Regions from separate parts of the Dermacoccus sp. Tok2021 genome, predicted to be linked through region 1. Evidence: predicted binding sites of a transcription regulator. Region 1 holds the regulator's gene; each other region holds the start of a gene.
What was found. The regulator HrcA, encoded in region 1, represses chaperone genes, less so after heat shock. The targets are predictions, from matches to a motif close to TTNGCACTCGNNNNNNNCGAGTGCNAA.
Positions count from the first base shown of each region.

Region 2: groES (co-chaperone GroES) is a predicted target of HrcA. The motif match lies at 3,400-3,426, and genes of this name have one in related genera.
Region 3: groL (chaperonin GroEL) is a predicted target of HrcA. The motif match lies at 5,307-5,333, and genes of this name have one in related genera.

Region 1 is NZ_JAGTHU010000006.1:105,637-112,620, forward strand. Features, by position in the region: gene K9D12_RS05495 (PhoH family protein) at 1-148, opposite strand, end outside; gene K9D12_RS05500 (16S rRNA (uracil(1498)-N(3))-methyltransferase) at 171-917, opposite strand; gene dnaJ (molecular chaperone DnaJ) at 919-2,052, opposite strand; gene hrcA (heat-inducible transcriptional repressor HrcA) at 2,097-3,122, opposite strand; gene K9D12_RS05515 (sensor domain-containing protein) at 3,308-3,694, shown strand; gene K9D12_RS05520 (LuxR C-terminal-related transcriptional regulator) at 3,712-3,888, shown strand; gene K9D12_RS05525 (DUF3097 domain-containing protein) at 3,966-4,847, shown strand; gene K9D12_RS05530 (DUF4870 domain-containing protein) at 4,969-5,427, shown strand; gene hemW (radical SAM family heme chaperone HemW) at 5,500-6,732, opposite strand; gene K9D12_RS05540 (putative sulfate exporter family transporter) at 6,766-6,984, opposite strand, start outside.
Region 2 is NZ_JAGTHU010000002.1:7,965-14,948, forward strand. Features, by position in the region: gene tsaD (tRNA (adenosine(37)-N6)-threonylcarbamoyltransferase complex transferase subunit TsaD) at 1-202, shown strand, start outside; gene K9D12_RS02065 (glycoside hydrolase family 3 protein) at 199-1,947, shown strand; gene K9D12_RS02070 (class I SAM-dependent methyltransferase) at 2,046-3,323, opposite strand; gene groES (co-chaperone GroES) at 3,611-3,904, shown strand; gene groL (chaperonin GroEL) at 4,049-5,659, shown strand; gene K9D12_RS02085 (RNA-binding S4 domain-containing protein) at 5,841-6,062, opposite strand; gene shbA (RNA polymerase sigma factor ShbA) at 6,257-6,832, shown strand; gene K9D12_RS02095 (hypothetical protein) at 6,838-6,984, shown strand, end outside.
Region 3 is NZ_JAGTHU010000001.1:64,313-71,296, forward strand. Features, by position in the region: gene K9D12_RS00285 (ATP-binding cassette domain-containing protein) at 1-495, opposite strand, end outside; gene K9D12_RS00290 (ABC transporter permease) at 492-1,496, opposite strand; gene K9D12_RS00295 (ABC transporter substrate-binding protein) at 1,501-3,129, opposite strand; gene groL (chaperonin GroEL) at 3,514-5,151, opposite strand; gene K9D12_RS00305 (DUF3263 domain-containing protein) at 5,396-5,674, opposite strand; gene K9D12_RS00310 (uracil-DNA glycosylase) at 5,877-6,551, shown strand; gene K9D12_RS00315 (SGNH/GDSL hydrolase family protein) at 6,548-6,984, shown strand, end outside.

The DNA of each region.
Region 1 (6,984 bases):
CGAAGAGGCGCGGGAAGGCGCGCTCGATCGTGCGAAGGAGCTGGTCGGTGGGCCCGAGCAGCTGAACCATCGACACGTCCGGCGGGACGACGATACGGGTCTGGCTGGACGAATCGGGGGTGGCCTGGGTGGCGGGAACGTCTGTCATCGTGCCTCCAGTCTAGGGCGCGTCAGCTCCAGCGCGAGCGCGCGAAGAGCGCGGCCAGTGCCGCGGGGCCGGCCGACGACGAGCGCAGCACCGTGCGTCCCATCCGGACGCTCGTGGCGCCCGCAGCGGCGAACGCGTCGAGTTCGCCGGGCGTGATGCCGCCCTCGGGGCCGACGACGAGCACGACATCGCCCGCGTCGGGCAACGTCACGTCGCTCAGTCCGACCTCGGCGTCCTCGTGAAGGACGAGTGTGAGGGCCGATTCCTCGACGAGGCGGACAACGGTCTGCTTCGCCGCGAGCTCGTCAACGACGGGCGGCGTGGCCTGACGCGATTGTTTCGTGGCGGCCTCGGCCTGCGCCACCCATTTACGGTGCGCCTTGGCGGCCCGCTCGCCCTTCCACTGCACGATCGAGCGCTCAGCCTTCCAGGGCACGACGCGGTCGACACCGAGCTCGGTGGCGGCTTCGAGCGCCTGGAGATCGCGGTCGCCCTTGGCGAGTGCCTGGACGAGGGTGAACGTGACGGCCGGGCGCTCCTCGCGCTCCACCGTCTGCACGAGCGCCGTCAGTTCCGACTTGGCTGTGGACGCGACGACGCAGTGGGCCAGGAGCCCTTCGCCGTCGGCGAGGAGGATCTCCTCCCCCACGGCCATGCGCTTCACGGTGACCGCGTGGCGTCCCTCGTCACCGCCGAGCACGACCGGCTCCTCGGGCCGCATTTGCTCACGCAGCGTGCCCGGCGCGACGAAGTACAGATGTGCGGTCACGTCAGCCCTTCCAGGCCTGACGCAGCTTGCCGAGCAGGCCCTGGTTGACGGGCTGGAACTTGGGAGCAGGCGTTTCCTCGCCGCGCGACGCCGCGAACTGACGCAGCAGGTCGGCCTGCTCGCTCGTCAGCTTGCTCGGCGTGCGCACGTTGGCGTGCACGAGCAGGTCGCCGCGGCTCTCAGTACGCAGGCGCGTGACGCCGAGGCCCTTGAGCGTGACGACGTCGCCCGGCTGGGTACCGGCCTGGATGTCGATGTCGCGCGGGCCGTCGAGCGTCTCGAGCGGAAGGGACGCGCCGAGTGCGGCGGCCGACATCGGCAGTTCGAGCGAGCAGTGCAGGTCGTCACCCTGACGCTGGAACATAGGGTGCTTCGCGACGCGCACCTCGACGTAGAGGTCGCCGGCGGGGCCGCCGCCGTGGCCGACCTCGCCCTCGCCGCGCAGCTGGATGCGCGTGCCGGTGTCGACGCCCGCGGGCACCTTGATGCTGATGGTGCGGGTGTCGCGCTTGCGGCCGTTGCCGTCGCACTCGAAGCAGGGGCTGTCGATGATGTCGCCGTAGCCGTCGCACGCCGTGCACGGACGCGAGGTGAGCACCTGGCCGAGGAAGCTGCGCTGCACCTGCTGGGTCTGGCCTGCCCCACCACACACGTCACACGTGTGCTTGCCGGTGCCGGGGCGCGAACCGTCGCCGTGGCACGTCGTGCAGACGACGGCGGTGTCGAACGTCAGGTCGACCTCGCCGCCGAAGACGGCGTCGGACAGCTCGATGTCGAGCGGCAGCAGGGCGTCCTGGCCGTGTTGTACGCGGCTGCGCGGGCCACCCGAGGCGCCCGCTGCTCCGCCGGTGAAGAACGCGTCCATGATGTCGCTGAAGCTGAAACCGGCGCCGCCGAAGCCGGCACCCGCACCGCCGCCGGGCGCGTACGGGTCGACTCCCTGGTCGTAGGAGGCCTTCTTCTCGGGGTCGCCGAGCACCGCGTAGGCCTGACCGACGCGCTTGAACTGATCCGCCGCCTCGTCGGACGGGTTGACGTCCGGGTGGAGCTTGCGCGCCATCTTGCGGTAGGCGCGCTTGATCTCCTCGCTCGAGGCATCGCGGGAGAGGCCGAGTTCGGCGTAGTAGTCGTTCACGAACGTCCTTGTCGTCAGCGGGTGGAAAGGGATGTGTGCGGGCGTCAGCTCTCGATGAGCTGTGAGACGTAGCGGGCCACAGCCCGCACGTTCGCCATCGTCTGGGGGTAGTCCATGCGGGTGGGTCCGAGCACGCCGAGGGCCGCCACGGCGTCGGGGCCGTAGGAGGTGGTGACGAGCGACGTCGAGTGCAGGCCCTCGTGGGGATTCTCCGCGCCGATGCGGACCGTCACCTGGTCGTGGGCTTCGGCATCCTCGGCGAGGTTGCTCATGAGGCGCAGGATGACGACGTGCTCCTCGAGTGCGTCGAGCACCGGCTGCACGTGCAGCCCGTCTGTTCCGGCGCGCGCGAGGTTGGCCGTACCGGCGAGCACGACACGCTCCTCACGTTCCTCGCCGAACACGGCGGTGATCGTCTCGACGACGGCGTCGACGTCAGCGCGCCGCTCGGGCTCGAACGCTTCGCGCAGCAACGACAGGCCGCGGGCCGCCTCCGCGAGAAGAAGGCCGTCGGTCTCGGCGTTGAGTCGCTCGCGCAGCCGTGCGACGAAGTCGTCACTCTCGGCCACGGGGTGGGCGAACTCGACGTTGCGCTGTTCAATGCGGCCCGAGTCGAGGATGACGACGAGCATGGCGCGGGTCGGCGTCATCGCGAGGCACTCGATGTGACGCACCCGCGAGCGCCGCAGCGACGGGTACTGCATGACGGCGGCCTGCTGGGTGAGCGAAGCGAGCAGACGCGCGGTGCGCTCGACGATGTCGTCGAGGTCGATGCTCTCCGCGAGGAAGGCCTGGATGGCGCGGCGCTGGCTCGGCGTGAGCGGACGCACCTGAGAGAGGCGGTCGACGAAGACGCGGTAGCCGGCATCGGTCGGAACACGCCCGGCGGAGGTGTGCGGCGCGGCGATGAGGCCCTCGTCCTCGAGAGCCGCCATGTCGTTGCGGATCGTGGCCGCCGAGACACCGAGCTGGTGACGTTCGAGGAGGGCCTTGGAGCCGACCGGCTCGGACGTGGAGACATAGTCCTGCACGATCGCGCGCAACACTTCGAGACGGCGCTCGTTGCTCATGCCTTCACACCTCCTTTGACCTTCCCCAAGGTTGGCACTCACGGGTATCGAGTGCCAAATCTTTCCGGGCGTGTTCGCTCAGGGCGTCGCGTCCGCGGCGGGCCGGAATGTCGGGTTTTCCCCACCGTCAAGAAGCCTGCAGGCAGGATGGTTGTGCCCCCGTGCCTCTCCACAGCGTCGAAGAGATGAGCACTCCAGACGTCACAGCCCCTGTCCCCACGAATGCCGCCGGCTCGGCGATGGACCGCGAGTTCCGCTGGTCCCCACGCCAGGCACTGCGCGACAGCGCCTACCTGTTCGCAGGCTGGTGGATCCACCTGCTGGGCTTCGTCGCGTTCGCCGTCCTCATGTCCGGCGGGCTGAGCATGCTGTTCGTGCTCGTCGGCATTCCGCTCGTCCTCGGCGGCCTCGGAGTCGCTCACGTCATGACGGACGCCGAACGCTCCATGCAGCGCCATCTTCTGGACCGTGCCCTCCCCGATGCCCCGACGGCGGCGGAGACCGGATGGTCGATCAAGCGCGTGTGGGAGGCCCTCAAGGACCCGCGGCGGAATCGGTTCTCGACACCCTGACGCCGCGGGAGCACGAGGTGTTTTCACACATCGCCGAGGGACTGACGAACCGAGGCATCGCGAAGCGCCTCGTCGTCACGGAGGGCGCCGTGGAGAAGCACGTGCAACGCATCTTCAGCAAGCTCGATCTGCACACCGACGGCGACGAGCACCGTCGAGTGGCGGTGGTGCTCACCTTCCTCCGCTCGTCCTGACCGTGGGTGTCGCCGCTTCTGCGTCGGTCCAGCGCGCCTCCGCCCGTGCCGCGTCGGGCTTGCCTACCCTGACTGCCATGAACGACCGCTACGGCTCCGACGTCCTCTACGGTGACTGGCGCGCGCCCAAGCGCGGCCGATCCCGTGAGGTTCCGGCCGAGCGGGATGTCGTCGTCGAGGACGCCCAGAGCGGTTACGTGGGTGCCGTCGTTCGCGTCGAGAAGTCGGGTGGAACCCACGTCGTCTTCCTCGAGGATCGCTTCGGCAAGACCCGCGGCTTCGCCCTCGGGGGTGGCTTCCTCATCGACGGTGAACCCGTCATCCTCACTCCCCCGCGTCCCGCAGACGCTGCCGCACTCGCCGAGCGCAAGGTGCAGGCCGGACGCACGGCGTCGGGTTCGGTCGCCGTCCCGAACGCCAAGGCGCGCGTGGCCCTCGGTTCGCGCATCTTCGTCGAGGGTCGCCACGACGCCGAACTTGTCGAGAAGGTCTGGGGTGACGACCTGCGCATCGAGGGCGTCGTCGTCGAGTACCTCGAGGGCGTCGACGACCTCGCCGCCGTCATCCGCGACTTCCGCCCTGAGAAGGGGCGCCGTCTCGGCATACTCGTCGACCACCTCGTGCCCGGCACGAAGGAGGCCCGCATCGTCGCCGAGGCCCAGGCTCTTCCGCAGGCCCGCGATCACGTGCTCATCGTCGGTCACCCCTACGTCGACGTGTGGCAGTCGGTGCGCCCCGAGCGCCTCGGGTGGTCGAAGTGGCCGACGATCCCCAAGGGTCAGTCGTGGAAGCACGGCATCCTCGCCGAGCTGGGGTGGCCGCACCAGAGCCAGGCCGACGTCGCGCGCGGCTGGAAGCAGATCCTCGGCACAGTGCGCACCTACGCCGACCTGCAGCCGGAACTGCTCGGACGTGTCGAGGAACTCATCGACTTCGTCACCGACCCCGAGCAGCAGTGACGCCCTAAGCCCCAGCCTCAGGGACGAACCAGGGTCACCCAGGATGGTGCCGACGGAATGAGGAGGGCATCTTTGAGGTTGGAACGATGTTCACCTACGCAGCCGAGGTCGTGAGGACACCATGAGCCAGCAGCCCTACCCCACCCCCGACCCCCAGTGGAGCCACAACGGCGACGCCTACCCCAACGGTCGGCCCACCGAGGCGGGCGTCACGCCCCGCCAGTTGAGCTCCGACGAGACGGGCGCCGCTGTCGTCGCCCACCTTTCTGCACTCGTCGCGGCCGTCGTGTCGGCCGGTTCGCTCAGCCTGCTCGGCCCGCTCATCGTGTGGTTCATCTACAAGGACAAGTCACCCGCCGTGCGTGAAGCCGCCGCCGGGGCGTTCAACTTCAACCTCTCCTGGTGGTTGCTCTACTGGGTCGGCTGGCTGTTCGCCATCACGTTCATCGGCATCGTCGTCGCGATCCCGCTGTGGTTCGTCATCACGGTGGTTGCCCTGTGGTGCCACATCCGTGGCGCGCTCAACGCGAGCAGCGGCCGCCCCTACCGCTACCCGTTCCAGCTGCGCGTGCTCAGCTGACTCGCCCCGGCCACGCGAAGGGCCGGAACGTCACATCTCTGGGGTGGCGTTCCGGCCCTTCGCGTTCGGCGGTCAGTAGTCGAGCAGGCGCCGGACGACGGTGTCGGTGAGCAGCCGCCCGCGCAATGTGAGCACGGCCCGACGGTCACGGACGGCAGACGTTCCCTCGAGCAGACCGTCCGCGACGAGTCCCGCCACCGCGCGGCGCCCTGCGTCGTCGAGCAGGTCGAGCGGCAACCCCTCGGCGAGACGCACGCGCAGGAGCACCTTCTCCTCGTACCGCTGACGCTCGTCCAGGATCTCGCGCGCGAGCGCAGGTGAGGTTCCTTCACCGACCCGCTGAGCGTAGGCGCGCGGGTGTTTGACGTTCCACCAGCGCACCCCGCCGACGTGGCTGTGGGCTCCGGGGCCCGCGCCCCACCACGGTTCGTCACGCCAGTAGGCCAGGTTGTGACGACACTGGAAGCGCGGTTCCTTCGCCCAGTTCGACACCTCGTACCAGCGGTATCCCGCGGCCTCGAGGAGTTCGTCGGCCAGTTCGTACTTGTCCGCTTCGTCGTCGTCATCGGGCAGCGGCAGTTCGCCGCGGCGCACCTGGGCGCCCATCTTCGTGCCCTCCTCGACGACGAGCGCGTAGGCGCTGATGTGGTCGGGATCGAGCGCGATCGCCGCCTCCAACGAGGCCCGCCAGTCGTCGAGCGACTCCCCCGGCGCGCCGTAGATGAGGTCGAGACTCACCTGCAGGCCGGCAGCCTTGGCGGCGCGGACGGCGCGCTCGACGTTGGCCGGATCGTGGGTGCGCTCCAGCGTCGCGAGGACGTGCGGCACCGACGACTGCATCCCGACGGAGACGCGCGTGAAGCCGCCCTCGGCGAGCACGCGCAGGTACGTTTCGTCGACCGAGTCCGGGTTGGCCTCGGTCGTCACCTCGGCGTCGTCGACGAGGCCGAACCGCTCGCGCGCCGCGTCGAGCATCCGCACGAGGTCGGTCGCTGCGAGCATCGTCGGCGTTCCTCCACCGACGAAGATGGTCTGCACTGTCGGCACGCCGCCGGGCGCCTTTCCCATCTCGCGCGCTGCGAGGTCGAGTTCACGTTCGACAGCGCCCGCGTACGTGTCGAGGCTCGCGCCGGGGACGCCGAGTTCGGTGAGCGTGTAGGTGTTGAAGTCGCAGTACCCACAGCGCGTCACGCAGAACGGCACGTGCAGGTACATCGCGAAGGCGCTGCCCGGCACGCTCGCGAGGGCGTCGGCTGGCAGCGCTCCGTCGTTCGGTGCGGGCTCTCCGTCGGGCATCTGCGGCATGGGCGGCATTCTCCCACCGCCTGCGGAGCGTCTCTAACCGACGAGCAACGCCCCGCCCAGGCCGAGGGCAGTGACGCAGGCAGTGCAGAGCGCTGCCTGCGCGAAGGGTGCCGCGCCGGCAGCACGCATGGCCTTGGCCGTCACTCCCGTGCCGAGAGCGAACATCGCGGCGGCGAGCAGTAGCGTCTGAAACACCTTCGCTCCGTCCAACACCGAATTCGGAATCGGAACCACGCTCCGCACGACGACCGC
Region 2 (6,984 bases), on a different contig from region 1:
CAACTCCCGTCTGCGTGCGCTGCTCGAAGAACGCTGCGGCAGGGCCGGCATCGCCATCCGCGTGCCGAAACTCAGCCTGTGCACCGACAACGGCGCCATGGTGGCCACGCTCGGGGCACACCTCGTCGCGAAGGGCATCGAGCCGTCCGCGCTCGATGTGCCCGCTGACTCCTCGATGCCGATCGGACAGGTGATGGGATGACGACCACGATGTCTGCCACGACCACGCTTCGGGTGCGCCTGACGGCGCTCGCCGCCACGGGCGCGCTCGCCCTCGCCGGCTGCAGCGGCGGCTCGTCCGACGGAGACAAGCCCTCGACCGGCGCTTCGAGCTCCTCGAAGAGCGGGTCCGGCAGCTCCTCCCAGGGCCAAAATCGGACGAGCGCCGACGCCGGACTGCCGACGCAGGCCGAACTCGCCCAGGCGAAGAGGGACGTCGCGAAGCTCACGACGAAGCAGCTCGCGGGGCAGGTCATCGTCGGGTACTACCCGGGTTCTCAGCGCGACGCCGCGGCGGAAGCGATCCGCAAGGACGGCCTCGGCGGCGTCATCATCATGGGCGACAACGTGCCGCAGGATGTCACGGCGGGCCTGCCCGCCATCACCTCTGCCGCGCAGCAGGCGATGAAGGACACGGGACGCTCGTGGCCCGCCGTCATCGGCATCGACCAGGAGGGCGGCCCCGTCGCGCGCATCAAGGCGCCCGTCACGCAGCTGCCCGGCGGTATGGCATACGGCGCCGCGGATGACGCCGAACTCGCCGCGAAGATCGCCAAGGGCCAGGGCCAGGAGTTACGAGCCCTCGGCGTGACGATGGTGTTCGCCCCCGACGCGGACGTCACGGTCGGCCCGCAGGATCCGACGATCGCCGTCCGCTCGCCGGGCAGCGACCCGCAGCGCGTCTCGCACGCGGTGAACGGGCAGGTCAAGGGCTTCCAGGAGGCCGGTCTCGTGCCGGTCATCAAGCACTTCCCGGGCCACGGCTCGGTGACGACGGACACCCACGTCGACTACGCGGTGCAGTCGCAGCCGGTCTCGGCGCTCACCAAGCGCGACTGGGTGCCGTTTGCCAACGCCGTGAAGGCGGGGGCGCCCGCCGTCATGACGGCGCACATCGTGCTCAAGGACATCGACCCGAACGTGCCCTCGACCCTGTCCAACAAGGTGGTCACGGGCGAACTGCGCGACAAGCTCGGCTTCAAGGGCCTCGTCGTGACCGACGGCATGAACATGGGCGCCATCGTGAAGAAATTCGACAAGGGCGGTGCCGCAGCCGTTTCCGCGCTCAAGGCGGGCGCCGACGTCGTGCTCATGCCGGCCAACGCCACCGCGTCGGTCGCCGCCATCGAGAAGGCCGTGGCCTCGGGTGAGCTGACGCGCGAACGGCTCGTGGAATCGGCTGCCCGTATCGTCGCGACGACGCGGCACCAGCAGGTCAAGGCTCCGGCGACGAATGTCGTCGGCGCGCACGGCAAGGACGCCGAGCAGTTCGCGCGAGAGTCGATCACCCAGCTCGGTGGCTCATGCGACAAGCCGCTCGTCGGCAAGGGCGTCCGCCTCGACGGCGGATCGACCTCCGACCGCGCGGAACTGACGAAGGCCCTCACGGCCCGCGGCATCACGGTCGGCTCGTCCGGCACACGCGTCTCGCTCATCGCCGGTGGGTCGTACAACGCAGGTAAGGCGTCGGCCGACGGCGGCTCGGAAGCCGATTCCGCTGGTGGTTCGGGTGCCGGTTCCTCGACGAAGGCCGGCGTTCAGGTCGCGCTCGACACCCCGTACGTCCTCGCCTCGCGACCGGCCGGAGCCGTCGGTCTCGCGACGTACGGCGACACGCCGTCGACGTTCGCGGCGCTCGCGGACATCCTTGCGGGCAAGGCCAAGGCGGGCGGCACGCTGCCGGTTGCCGTCGGTGACAACAAGGTGGGCGACTCGGCCTGTTCGTGACTTTGCGCGCTGTTTGAAGCTCCAGCGCCTTGAGTCAGGGGGCGGGTTCAGTTCGGGGGCAGCGGCGGTCGTCCAGGTGCGACCTGTGGCAGGTCAGGTCAGGCAGGCTCCACGACGAGGGCAGCACGCGCGCCGTCGAGGTTGACGAGCACGACTGTCATGGCCCGGGAGCCCTTGAGCTTCAGTTGGCGACGCAGGGCGTCGGCGTCGAGGTCGACGTCGCGCTTCTTGATCGTGAGGCGTCCGACGTCGTGCGTGCGCAGGTAGGAGCGGAGTGTTTTGACGTGCAGCGGAACGGCGTCGAGCACCCGGTATGCGCGCCCGAGAAGACCGATGTCGGTGAGCGCGTCGGCGGTGACGTACCCGTACCCGGCCGTGAACTCGCGCCCGTCGACGGCGTTGAGCAACGCGCCGACGAGACCGCTACGCGTTAACGCTTTGTCGGCCTCGTAGAAGAAGGCGCCGAGGTCGGCGCGACGCGCGAGGGCCCCCGAGGCGTCGGCAGCGTCGGGCCTCGTGACGTGGCGAAGCTCGACGCTGTCGCCGCTGCTGTCTGCGTTGGCGGAACCGTCGGCGCGCTTGTCGGTCGGCCGCACGATCGTCGCCGTCGTGCCTTCGTCGCGAACGGCCTGGCCCCACCAAAGCGTCGCTTCGACGAGGTCGCCGGCGTACGAGACGAACTCCGCCTCGCAGTCGGGCGGGATGTCGCCGTGCGCGAGGCCGGGGGAGAGTTTGGCGCCGGCAGCCGGGGCATCAGCGGCGAGTTGCTGGACGAGTTCCCAGTCGGGCGAGAGCGCGGCCAGGGAGAAGGTTCGCTTGGTTCGGCCGTGGATGTCGGCAACGCCCGGGATGCGCCGGGCAGGGTCGAACCACCACGCGGCGTCCGGGGCTTCCCGGCGGAGTTCGGGTGCGAGGTCTTCGAGCAACCCCGTCTCCACGCGTGAGGCGGGGTAGGGCGCCAGGTTGTGGCGAGCGAGTTCGGCCGTCGTCGGGTCGGCTTCCACGGCAATGACGTCGAGGCCGGCACGAGCAAAACCGACGGCGTCCGCGCCGATGCCACACCCGCCGTCGACCACGCGTGAGGCGCCGGACGACCGCAGACGCTCGGCGTGCAGAGCCGCCACGGCCGAGCGAGTGGCCTGCTCGAGGGCGTCCGGGGTGAAGAACATCAGCTCGGCATTCGCGCCGAACTTCGTGACGGCCTTCGCCCGCAATCGGCTCTGCGTCAGCGCGGCGGCGACGAGTTCGGGGGAGTAGCCCCGATCCCGCAATCGGGAGGTGAGCGCGACGGCGTTCTTCTCGTCGTAGGGCGGCAGCGATGCGAGCAGTTCACGACCCTCGTCGGACATGAGAGCGTGCGCGGCGGCGGCATCCATGGGCTCATTCTTTCAGGCGAACTTCCAACCAAGAGCCGCCCCGCCTGTGCGCCCTGAGCGAACGCCGACCCTCCACCTGGCACTCGGCTTGACCGAGTGCTAACCGAGCAATAAATTCGGAGTTAGCACTCACCCCTGGGTAAGTGCCAGCGAGCACGTCACCTCGACCCCCGCGACGGCGAGGCGGCACTGCGCGCTGTCATGCCACGCCACGTGGCGTGGGCAGGGGTGGACAAGCATCCGTCACGTCCGCGCGAGCGGACCGTCGCAACAAGGAAGGTGCCACCGTGTCGGTGAACATCAAGCCGCTGGAAGACCGCATCGTCGTCAAGTCCGTCGAGGCCGAGCAGACCACCGCGTCCGGCCTCGTCATCCCGGACACCGCCAAGGAGAAGCCCCAGGAGGGCGAGGTCATCGCCGTGGGCCCGGGTCGCGTGGACGACAACGGCAACCGCGTTCCGGTCGACGTCGCCGTGGGCGACAAGGTCATCTACTCGAAGTACGGCGGCACCGAGGTCAAGTTCGGTGGCGAGGAGTTCCTCATCCTCTCCGCCCGCGACGTGCTCGCCGTCGTCGCCTGACGATTGCACTCCGTGCGCGCATGCCCCGGCCGTGGCCCACGTCGGCCCGCCGGGGCATTGCGTTCCCTCCAGCCGCACGTGAACTCACGCAGCAGGCTCCCGTTCCACGCCGCCTCGCGCGGCATCAACCAGAGAGGTTGAATCATGGCCAAGACCCTCGAATTCAACGACGACGCGCGTAAGTCGCTCGAGCGCGGTGTCGACGCGCTCGCCAACGCCGTCAAGGTGACCCTCGGCCCGAAGGGCCGCAACGTCGTCATCGACAAGTCCTGGGGCGCCCCCACCATCACGAACGACGGTGTCACCATCGCCCGTGAGGTCGAGCTCGAAGACCCGTACGAGAACCTCGGCGCACAGCTCGCCAAGGAGGTCGCCACCAAGACGAACGACGTCGCCGGTGACGGCACGACGACCGCCACGGTTCTCGCCCAGGCCCTCGTCAAGGAAGGCCTGCGCAACGTTGCCGCCGGCGCGGCCCCGGCCGGCCTGAAGCGCGGTATCGACAAGGCCGTCACCGCCATCAACGACCAGCTGCTCGCCAACGCACGCCCGGTCGACGGCAAGGACGACTACGCCAAGGTCGCTTCGCTCTCCGCCCAGGACGCCACCATCGGTGGCCTCATCGGTGAGGCGTTCGACAAGGTCGGCAAGGACGGCGTCATCACGGTCGAGGAGTCCTCCACCGCCGAGACGAAGCTCGAGTACACCGAGGGCATGCAGTTCGACAAGGGCTACCTCTCGCCGTACTTCGTCACCGACCCCGAGCGCATGGAGGCCGTCCTCGAGGACGCCTACATCCTCATCAACCAGGGCAAGATCTCGAACGTGCAGGACCTCCTGCCCGTCCTCGAGAAGGTCGTCCAGTCCGGCAAGCCGCTGCTCATCATCGCCGAGGACATCGAGGGCGAAGCCCTCTCGACGCTCGTCGTCAACAAGATCCGCGGCACGTTCAACGTCGTCGCCGTCAAGGCCCCCGGCTTCGGTGACCGCCGCAAGGCCATGCTGCAGGACATCGCCATCCTCACCGGCGGCCAGGTCATCGCCGAGGAGGTCGGCCTCAAGCTCGAGGCCGCCGACCTCGACGTCCTCGGCCAGGCCCGCCGCATCCAGGTGACGAAGGACTCCACGACGATCATCGACGGCGCCGGCCAGGGCGACGCAGTCGAGGGCCGCGTCAAGGAGCTCAAGGCCGAGATCGAGCGCACGGACTCCGACTGGGACCGCGAGAAGCTCCAGGAGCGTCTTGCGAAGCTCGCCGGCGGCGTCTGCGTCATCGGCGTCGGTGCCCACACCGAGGTCGAGATGAAGGAGAAGAAGCACCGCATCGAGGACGCCATCGCGGCCACGCGCGCGGCCATCGAGGAAGGCATCGTCGCCGGTGGTGGCTCCGCCGTCATCCACGCCGCCTCCGCGCTCGACTCCCTCCAGCTCGAAGGTGACGAGGCCACCGGCGCCACGCTCGTCGGCAAGGCCATCGCCGAGCCGCTGCGCTGGATCGCCGAGAACGCCGGCCTCGAGGGCTACGTCGCCGTCTCCAAGGTGCGCGAACTGCCCGTCGGCCAGGGCCTCGACGCCGCCACCGGCGACTACATCGACCTCGTCGAAGCCGGCATCATCGACCCGGTCAAGGTCACGCGCTCCGCACTGACCAACGCCGCCTCCATCGCCTCCATGGTTCTCACGACCGACACCCTCGTCGTCGAGAAGAAGGAAGACGAAGAGGCACCCGCGGCAGGTCACGGCCACACGCACTGATCTCCCTCGCGCCGTCTTCCGAGCGCTTCGGGGCTTGAAAGACGCCCCTCCCACGAGCAAGCTCGCGGGAGGGGCGTCTTTCTGCGCGGTCTGCTTCCAGCGTGGGTGCGTTGAGCGAGGGGTTGCGGCTTTGCGAGTGGCCCTGGTTACATGGCGATGCGGAGGCGCCTGTGTTCGGCTGTCAGCGCCGGGTGACGCGCACGCACTCGTCCTCAAGGCACACCACGGCGCCGACCGGAATCTGGGCGCTACGGCGCGTGTCGACCTCGCCGTCGACCGTCACGAGGCCCTCAATGATGACGATGCGCGCCTCGGCGCCGTCCTCCACGAGGTTGGCCAACTTGAGCAGCTGACCGAGCTTGATGGCTTCGTCGCGAATCGGAACGTCTACGGGTGAGCTCATGGCCACATTCTCGCACCGAACTCGCCGTGCACCCCGTGGTGTGGTTACCGTGGGGGCCGCAACCGCTGACCGTGAACCGCGCACATCCGTGACGGGAGTAGGCCATGGCGCTCGAAGGTGGATACATGGGAGGGGCCTCCTGGCCCCAGGTGTCCCATGCCCGAGCGCGTGTAACGAACCTACCGTCCACCCCGATGTCATCCGAGGAAGCGCCGATGCGCGACCTCGTGGCTGCCGCTCAGGACAACGATCCGGCAGCACGACACCAACTCCTCGACGACGTTCACCGGATGGCGTTGCGCTACGCGTCAGCCCGTCTCGGCGCTTTCAGCGCCTCGCGTGAACTCGCCGCCGACGCCGCTCAGGAGGTGTGCGTGGCTGTCCTGCAGGCGCTTCCGCGCTACGTCGAGCGCGGCGTCCCCTTCGAGGCCTTCGTCTACTCCATCTGCTCGCGCAAGGTGGCCGACGTGCAGCGAGGCGCCTTCCGCGCGGCTGTGCCCACCGACGAGATCCCCGAGGGCGTCGACCTGTCGACCGGCCCCGAGGAGATGGCCGTCAGCGGCGACACCGCCAAGCGCCTCTCGATGCTCATGGGCGGCCTGTCCGAACAGCACCGCGAAATCCTGACGCTCCGCGTCGCCGTCGGCCTCTCCGCCGAGGAGACCGCCCGCAGCCTCGGCATGACGGCCGGCGCCGTGCGCGTCGCCCAGCACCGCGCGCTCGCGAAGCTGCGCAAGCTGCACGACGCCTCCGGCCAGGAGTTGAGGTGAGCCACGTGAACGACGCATCCCGCGACACGAACCTCTTCGAGATCGCCCGCGACGACGAACTCCTCGACGTCCTCGGCGCACGCCTTTTCGACGCGGACGAGTCCAACGCCGACACGAGCATCGACGCCAGCACCTACGAGTCGGACGATGTC
Region 3 (6,984 bases), on a different contig from region 1:
GGACGCGAGCACGGCCTGGGTCTCGGCCCGCACCACGCGGGCGACGGTGGGCCAGTGCGTCAGCGCGAGCGCGATGAGGATGGCCGTGACGGAGCCACGGAACATGGCGACGACGACGATCGCCGCAAGAAGGTGCGGCACGGAGGCCACGGCGTCGGTGACGCGCATGAGCAGACGATCCGCCCGCCCGCCGAGGCTGGCCGCCGCCGTCCCGACGGCAAGACCGAGCACTGTCGCGACGAGCGCCGCACCCAGCGCGACGACGAGCGAGACCCGCAGCGCCTCGGCCACCTGGACCGACACGTCGAAACCGAGCGTGTCGGTGCCCATGACGTGCGGCCAGCCGGGGGCCGTGCGGGCGGTGTCGTAGTTCGACTCGCGCATCCCCGACGACGCGAGCAGCGGCCACAGCACGGCGTAGGCCGCGATGAGGGCGAGAACGATCGCCGGGCCGCGCCGTGGCCGCAAACCAGCAGAGACGCTTCGGGGGCTCATCGCTCCACCTGCGCTCGCGGGTCGACGACGAGCAGGGCACAGTCCGAGAGCCACGAGCCGAGCATCATGACGAGCGTCGTGGCAGCGGTGACCGCGGCGAGCAACGCGAAGTCGGCCGTCAGGGCCGCCTCCACGGTGGCGTCGGCGAGGCCGGGCCAGCTGAAGACCTCCTCGACGACGAGGGCGCCGACGACGAGCTCGGGCAGCCGCGCCCCCATGAGGGCGATGAGAGCGGCCGCAGAGACCGGGGCGATGTGGCCGCGCAGCACCTCACCGCGCGAGAGGCCGCGCACCTGGGCCTCACGTACGGCGCCGCTCCCGAGCGCCTCACGCACGGACTCGCGCAGGGCCAGGGCGAACCAGGGCACCTGGCTCAGGGCGAGCACGACCGCGGGCATGACGATGTGGTGCACCACGCCGCCGAACGTCACCGGCTGCCCGGGCTCGGTGAGCCCGCCGACCGGGAACCAGCGCAGGGTCACCGCGAACAGCGCGACGGCGAGCAGACCGATGACGAACGGGGGCATTCCGGTGAGGGCGAGCGTCACCCGTCCGAGCGCGCGATCGAGCAGACCGTCGGGGCGCAACGCGGCGACAGCGGCGACGCCGAACGCGACGAGCAGCGCGATGACGAGCGCGACGACCGACAGGCCCAGCGTCCACGGCAAGCGCTCGGCGAACACCGTCGTCACGGGCTGTTTGAGGCTGTGGCTCGCACCGAAGTCGCCGGTGAAGGCGTTCGCCATCCAGTTCCACCACGTCTGCCAGAACGGCACGTCAAGCCCGAGCGAGTCGCTGATCGCGTCGCGCTCGGCGCGACCCGTGTGCTCAAAGCCGTCCCCGAGGTAGGTGACGAGCGGGTCGAGCGGCGAGAGCGCCGCGAGCGCGAAAGTTGCCAGCGTCACCGCGGGCACGACGAACAGCGTCGCGAGGGCACGGCGTGCCGTGAGCACGCCGATCTCGTGACGCCGTTCCCCGAACCGACGACGAAGTTCCTTCACGCGATCAGTTCTTCTTCCACGCGCCCAGCGACCACCACGGGCCCCACGTCGTGCCGTGAGAGTGCGGCTCGACGATCGGCGCCGGGCCGGAGAAACCCTTGTCGCGCGAGGCGTACGTGTGGTGCAGCGTGGCGAGCACGACGTACGCCGGGTCCTTGACGTACTCGTCCTGCGCGGCGCGGTACTGCTTCGTCGCTTCGGTCTCGTCGGAGGTCGACTGTGCCGCCTCCAGAGCTGCGTCGACCTTCGCGTTCTTGTAGTTGCCGGGGTTGTCGAACGGCCCGGACGCGGAACCGCGCGAGTGCAGCGCGCGGTGGGCCTGGGTGTCGACGGTGTACGGGTTGTCGCCACCACCGAGCATGACGGCCGTCGTGCGCATCTTGGGTTCGATGTCGTCCCAGCTGCCGCCCCACAGCTTCACGTTGACGCCGAGGCCGCGCAACTGGTCGGCGAAGGCGGAGGCCAGTTCGCGGCGCAGGGTGTCGGACGCGGGGTAGGCGAGCGTCAGCTCGGCGCGCTTGCCGTCCTTCGTGCGGACACCGTCGGCGCCCTTCTTCCACCCCGCCTCGTCGAGGAGTTTCTCGGCCTCGGCCTTGCGGGCTGCACCCTTGGCCTTCGTGAAGTCGACGTCGGCGTGCTGGGGGAAGACCTTCGTGATGGGGCTGACCTCCGGGGTGCCGCGCCCGGCGAGCACCTTCTCGACGAGCGCCTCGCGGTCCACCCCGATGTTGAGCGCACGGCGCGTCTCGGGCTGGGAGGTGATCGGCACGGACACCGGCAGCGAAACCCCACGCCAGTCGGCGGAGCGCACACCGGTGACCTTGAGGCCGTCACGCCCCTCGACGCTCTTGGCCAGGCGCGGCGGCAGCGCGGAGCCGTCGACCTGCCCGGAGACGACCTGCTGCATGCGGGCGTTGTCGTCCTCGACGTGACGGATGACGACCTTGTCCACCTCGGGCTTGCCGCTGCGGTACTTGTCGTTGGCCACGAACGTGGCCTCGTTCGGCGCGAGCTTCTGGAGCTTGAACGGGCCCGTGCCGACGGGCTTGGTGTTGAGCTCGGAGTTCGCCGCGTCACCCGAGGTGACCTTCTCGCTCGGCGCGATGCCGAGGAGCAGGCGCGAGGCGAAGCCGCCGTTCGGCGCCTTGAGGCGGAAGACGACCGTGGAGGCGTCCGGCGTCTCCACCTTGTCGATGAGGCGGTAGTCGTCGGCGATCGGCGACGCGGACTTCGGGTCGAGCACCGCGCGGTAGGTGGCCGCAACGTCCTTGGAGTCGAAGGCGCTGCCGTCGTGGAACGTCACGCCCTTCTTGAGGCGCACCGTCCACGTCTTGCCGCCGTCGCTCACCTTCGGCTTCGACTCGGCCAGCGCGGGCGCGAGGTCGGGAAGTTCCTTGTCGTTCGGCGCCGACGGACGCAGGAGACCCTCGAACACAGGTGAAACGCCCGTCGCGCCGTAACCGGCTACCGGGTAGTACTGACCGACCGGCTCGGCATCTGCCAGCGTGATCTGGTTCGTCGACGACGACGCCTTGTCACCGTCGGAGCCCCCGGGCGCCGAGCACCCCGCCAGAGCCACTCCGAGCGCGGCCGCAGCCGCAGCGATGGTCGTCCTGTTCGCCGTGCGAACCATGTGCGTACTCCTTGTGATCCAGAATCCCCAGCGCCGAGGCGCAGGCCTACCCTAACGCCCTGGTGCGACGACGTCGCACATAGGCTGTGAGGCACGCGTCACTGTGCCGCCACCACGCCGGTCGACGCGCACAGCGAAGCGGGCGACCACCCGAAGGTGATCGCCCGCTTCGTCAGAGATGAGCCCGGCAGGTGTCAGAAGCCATTCCTTCTCGGGCTTCTGACACCTGCCGGGGCTGAGCTCGCTTCGCTCGCCGAGCCCCAAGCTTCGCCTCCCAGGGTCAGAAGCCCATGTCTATCTGGGCTTCTTCCTCGCACTCCGCTACGGCCGAGGGCCGCCCTCGCATTCGCTCGGACGACCCTCAACCTACGCATGCGCGCTTCGTCAGAAGCCCATGCCACCCATGCCGTCCATACCCGCACCCGCAGCGTCGCCGCCGGCGTTCTTCTCGGGCTTGTCGGCGATGACGGCCTCGGTCGTGAGGAACAGCGCCGCGATGGACGCAGCGTTCTCCAGAGCCGAACGCGTCACCTTGGCGGGGTCGATGATGCCCGAGGAGATCATGTCGACGTACTCGCCCGTGGCGGCGTTGAGACCGTGGCCCGGCGTCAGACCGCGCACCTTCTCGACGATGACGCCCGGCTCGAGACCCGCGTTGAGCGAGATCTGCTTGAGCGGAGCCTCAGCGGCGACGCGCACGATGTTCGCACCCGTGGCCTCGTCACCCTCGAGACCGGCGAAGGCCGACTCGGCGTCCTTCGTGGCCTGGATGAGCGCGACGCCACCACCGGCGACGATGCCCTCCTCGACGGCGGCCTTCGCGTTGCGAACGGCGTCCTCGATGCGGTGCTTACGCTCCTTGAGCTCAACCTCCGTCGCGGCACCGGCCTTGATGACGGCGACGCCACCGGCCAGCTTCGCGAGGCGCTCCTGGAGCTTCTCGCGGTCGTAGTCGGAGTCGGAGTTCTCGATCTCGGCGCGGATCTGAGCAACACGGCCCTTGATCTGCTCGTCGTCGCCGGCGCCCTCGACGATCGTCGTCTCGTCCTTCGTGACGACGACCTTGCGGGCGCGGCCGAGCATGTCGAGCTCGGTGGTCTCGAGCTTGAGGCCGACCTCCTCGGAGATGACCTGGCCGCCCGTGAGGATGGCGATGTCGCCGAGCATGGCCTTGCGGCGGTCACCGAAGCCCGGAGCCTTGACGGCAACGGCCTTGAACGTGCCGCGGATCTTGTTGACCACGAGCGTCGACAGGGCCTCGCCCTCGACGTCCTCGGCGATGATCATGAGGGGCTTGCCCGACTGCATGACCTTCTCGAGAACCGGCAGCAGGTCCTTGATGTTCGAGATCTTCGAGTTGACGACGAGGATGTACGGGTCGTCGAGGACGGCCTCCATACGCTCGGTGTCGGTGACGAAGTAACCCGAGATGTAGCCCTTGTCGAAGCGCATACCCTCGGTGAGCTCGAGGTCGAGGCCGAACGTGTTCGACTCCTCGACGGTGATGACGCCTTCCTTGCCGACCTTGTCCATGGCCTCGGCGATGAGCTCACCGATCTGCGGGTCAGCGGCGGAGATGGACGCGGTAGCAGCGATCTGCTCCTTCGTCTCGATCTCCTTGGCGTGGTCGAGCAGCTGCTTGCTCACGGCGTCGACGGCCTGCTGGATGCCGCGCTTGAGCGCCATCGGGTTGGCGCCGGCCGCAACGTTGCGCAGGCCCTCCTTCACCATGGCCTGCGCGAGGACGGTGGCCGTCGTCGTGCCGTCACCGGCGACGTCGTCGGTCTTCTTGGCGACCTCCTTGACGAGCTCCGCGCCGATCTTCTCGTACGGGTCGTCGAGCTCGATCTCCTTGGCGATGGAGACACCGTCGTTGGTGATCGTGGGTGCGCCCCACTTCTTCTCGAGGACGACGTTGCGGCCCTTGGGGCCGAGCGTCACCTTCACCGCGTCGGCAAGGGTGTTCATGCCGCGCTCGAGGCCGCGACGGGCCTCCTCGTCGAAAGCAATGGTCTTGGCCATGTGCGTGGCTCCTCCACGTGACGTACGTAGTGACCGCACCAGCGCCCGCGACGGACGAGCCCGATCGTTCGCGCGGTCATGTCGCGCGAGCCCCGAACCCTCACTCATGCAGTCAGGTCTTTGTCACTCTCATGTTCAGAGTGCTAAGGCCATGATTAGCACTCGCCCCCTGCGAGTGCAAACGGCGACGGGGCTGCGACCGCCGTGTTCGCTCACAGCGGCAGACGCACGTCGGGGTGGGCGCTCAGCTCGTGCGACGGCGTGAGGCGCGACGGCGCTGGATGCGCTTGACGAGCAGAGGGTCGGCCGCGAGCGCCTCGGCCGTGTCGGCGAGGGCGTTGAGTTGCTGGTAGTACTGCGTCGCGCTCATGCCGAAGCGCTCCTTGATGGCGGCTTCCTTGGCGCCGGGCAGCTTCCACCACTCGCGCTCGAAGGCGAGCATGGCGCGGTCTCGTTCACTCAGCCCGGGCGCCTCGTCGTCACCGGGGACGCGGGCACCTGCAGGGGTCTCGATGACGGGCATGCGACCAGGGTAGATCGTCGCCTCCTGCCCGCCCGAACACGAGGGCCAGGACAAAGGCGCGTGGATGGCGGGTTTGGCTGAAGATGACGCCGACGTCGCGCGCATCTTCACCCAAACCGACCATCCACGTGCAAGACGCTCGAGCCTCCGGCCCGTTCGGAGCACGCCGCGCGGTGAATCGACTCGCGATAGATTTGGCGGCATGCCGCAGCCGTATGACGAACTCGTACATCCCAGCTGGGTGGAACCCCTCGCGCCGGTCGCCGACCACATCGCCACTGCCGGGCAGTTCCTGCGCGACGAAGTGGCCGCCGGGCGCGGGTACCTGCCGGCGGGCGAGAACGTCCTGCGAGCGTTCACCCAGCCGTTCGAGGACGTGCGCGTCCTCATCGTCGGCCAGGACCCGTACCCGACGCCGGGGCACCCGATCGGGCTCAGCTTCGCCGTCGATGCGCACGTCCGCCCGATCCCGCGCAGCCTGCAGAACATCTACGCGGAACTCAAGGACGACCTCGGCATCGAGCCGCCGGAACACGGTGACCTGAGCGCGTGGACCGACCAGGGCGTGCTCCTGCTCAACCGCTGCCTCACCGTTCAGCCCGGCAAGCCCGCAAGCCACCGCGGTCACGGCTGGGAGAACGTCACGGCGCAGGCCATCACGGCGCTCGTCGAGCGCAAGCAGCCCCTCGTCGCCATTCTCTGGGGTCGCGACGCCCGCTCACTCGCCCCGCACCTCGGCGACACCCCGACCGTCGAATCCGCGCATCCCTCACCGCTTTCCGCGCGCAGCGGCTTCTTCGGCAGCAAGCCCTTCAGCCGCACGAACGAGCTGTTGGAGCAGCTCGGAACCCACACGATCGATTGGCGTATTGCATGACGAACGACCTCCCCGCGCCCGGGGCTCAGGCATCCGAACAGACGCACCACGGTCTGCTCTGGCACCGGTACGTCGCCATCGGTGACTCCTTCACCGAGGGCATGAGCGACCACGACCCCCGCGAGGACGACGCCTACCTCGGGTGGGCTGATCGCCTCGCCGTCGACATCGCGATGCAGCAGGAGGAGCGGGGCGCGAAGCTCGAGTACGCCAATCTCGCGGTGCGCGGCAGACTACTCGCGGACGTCATCGGCCCCCAGCTCGACGCGGCCCTCGCGATGAAGCCCGACCTCGTGAGCATGGTGGGTGGCGGCAACGACATCATGCGCCCGTCGGTCAACCTCGACGATCTCGCGGCCGGCATCGAGGACGCCGTCGTCCGCCTCAAGGAGGCCGGCTCCGACGTCCTGCTGGCGACGCTCGTCAACCCCGC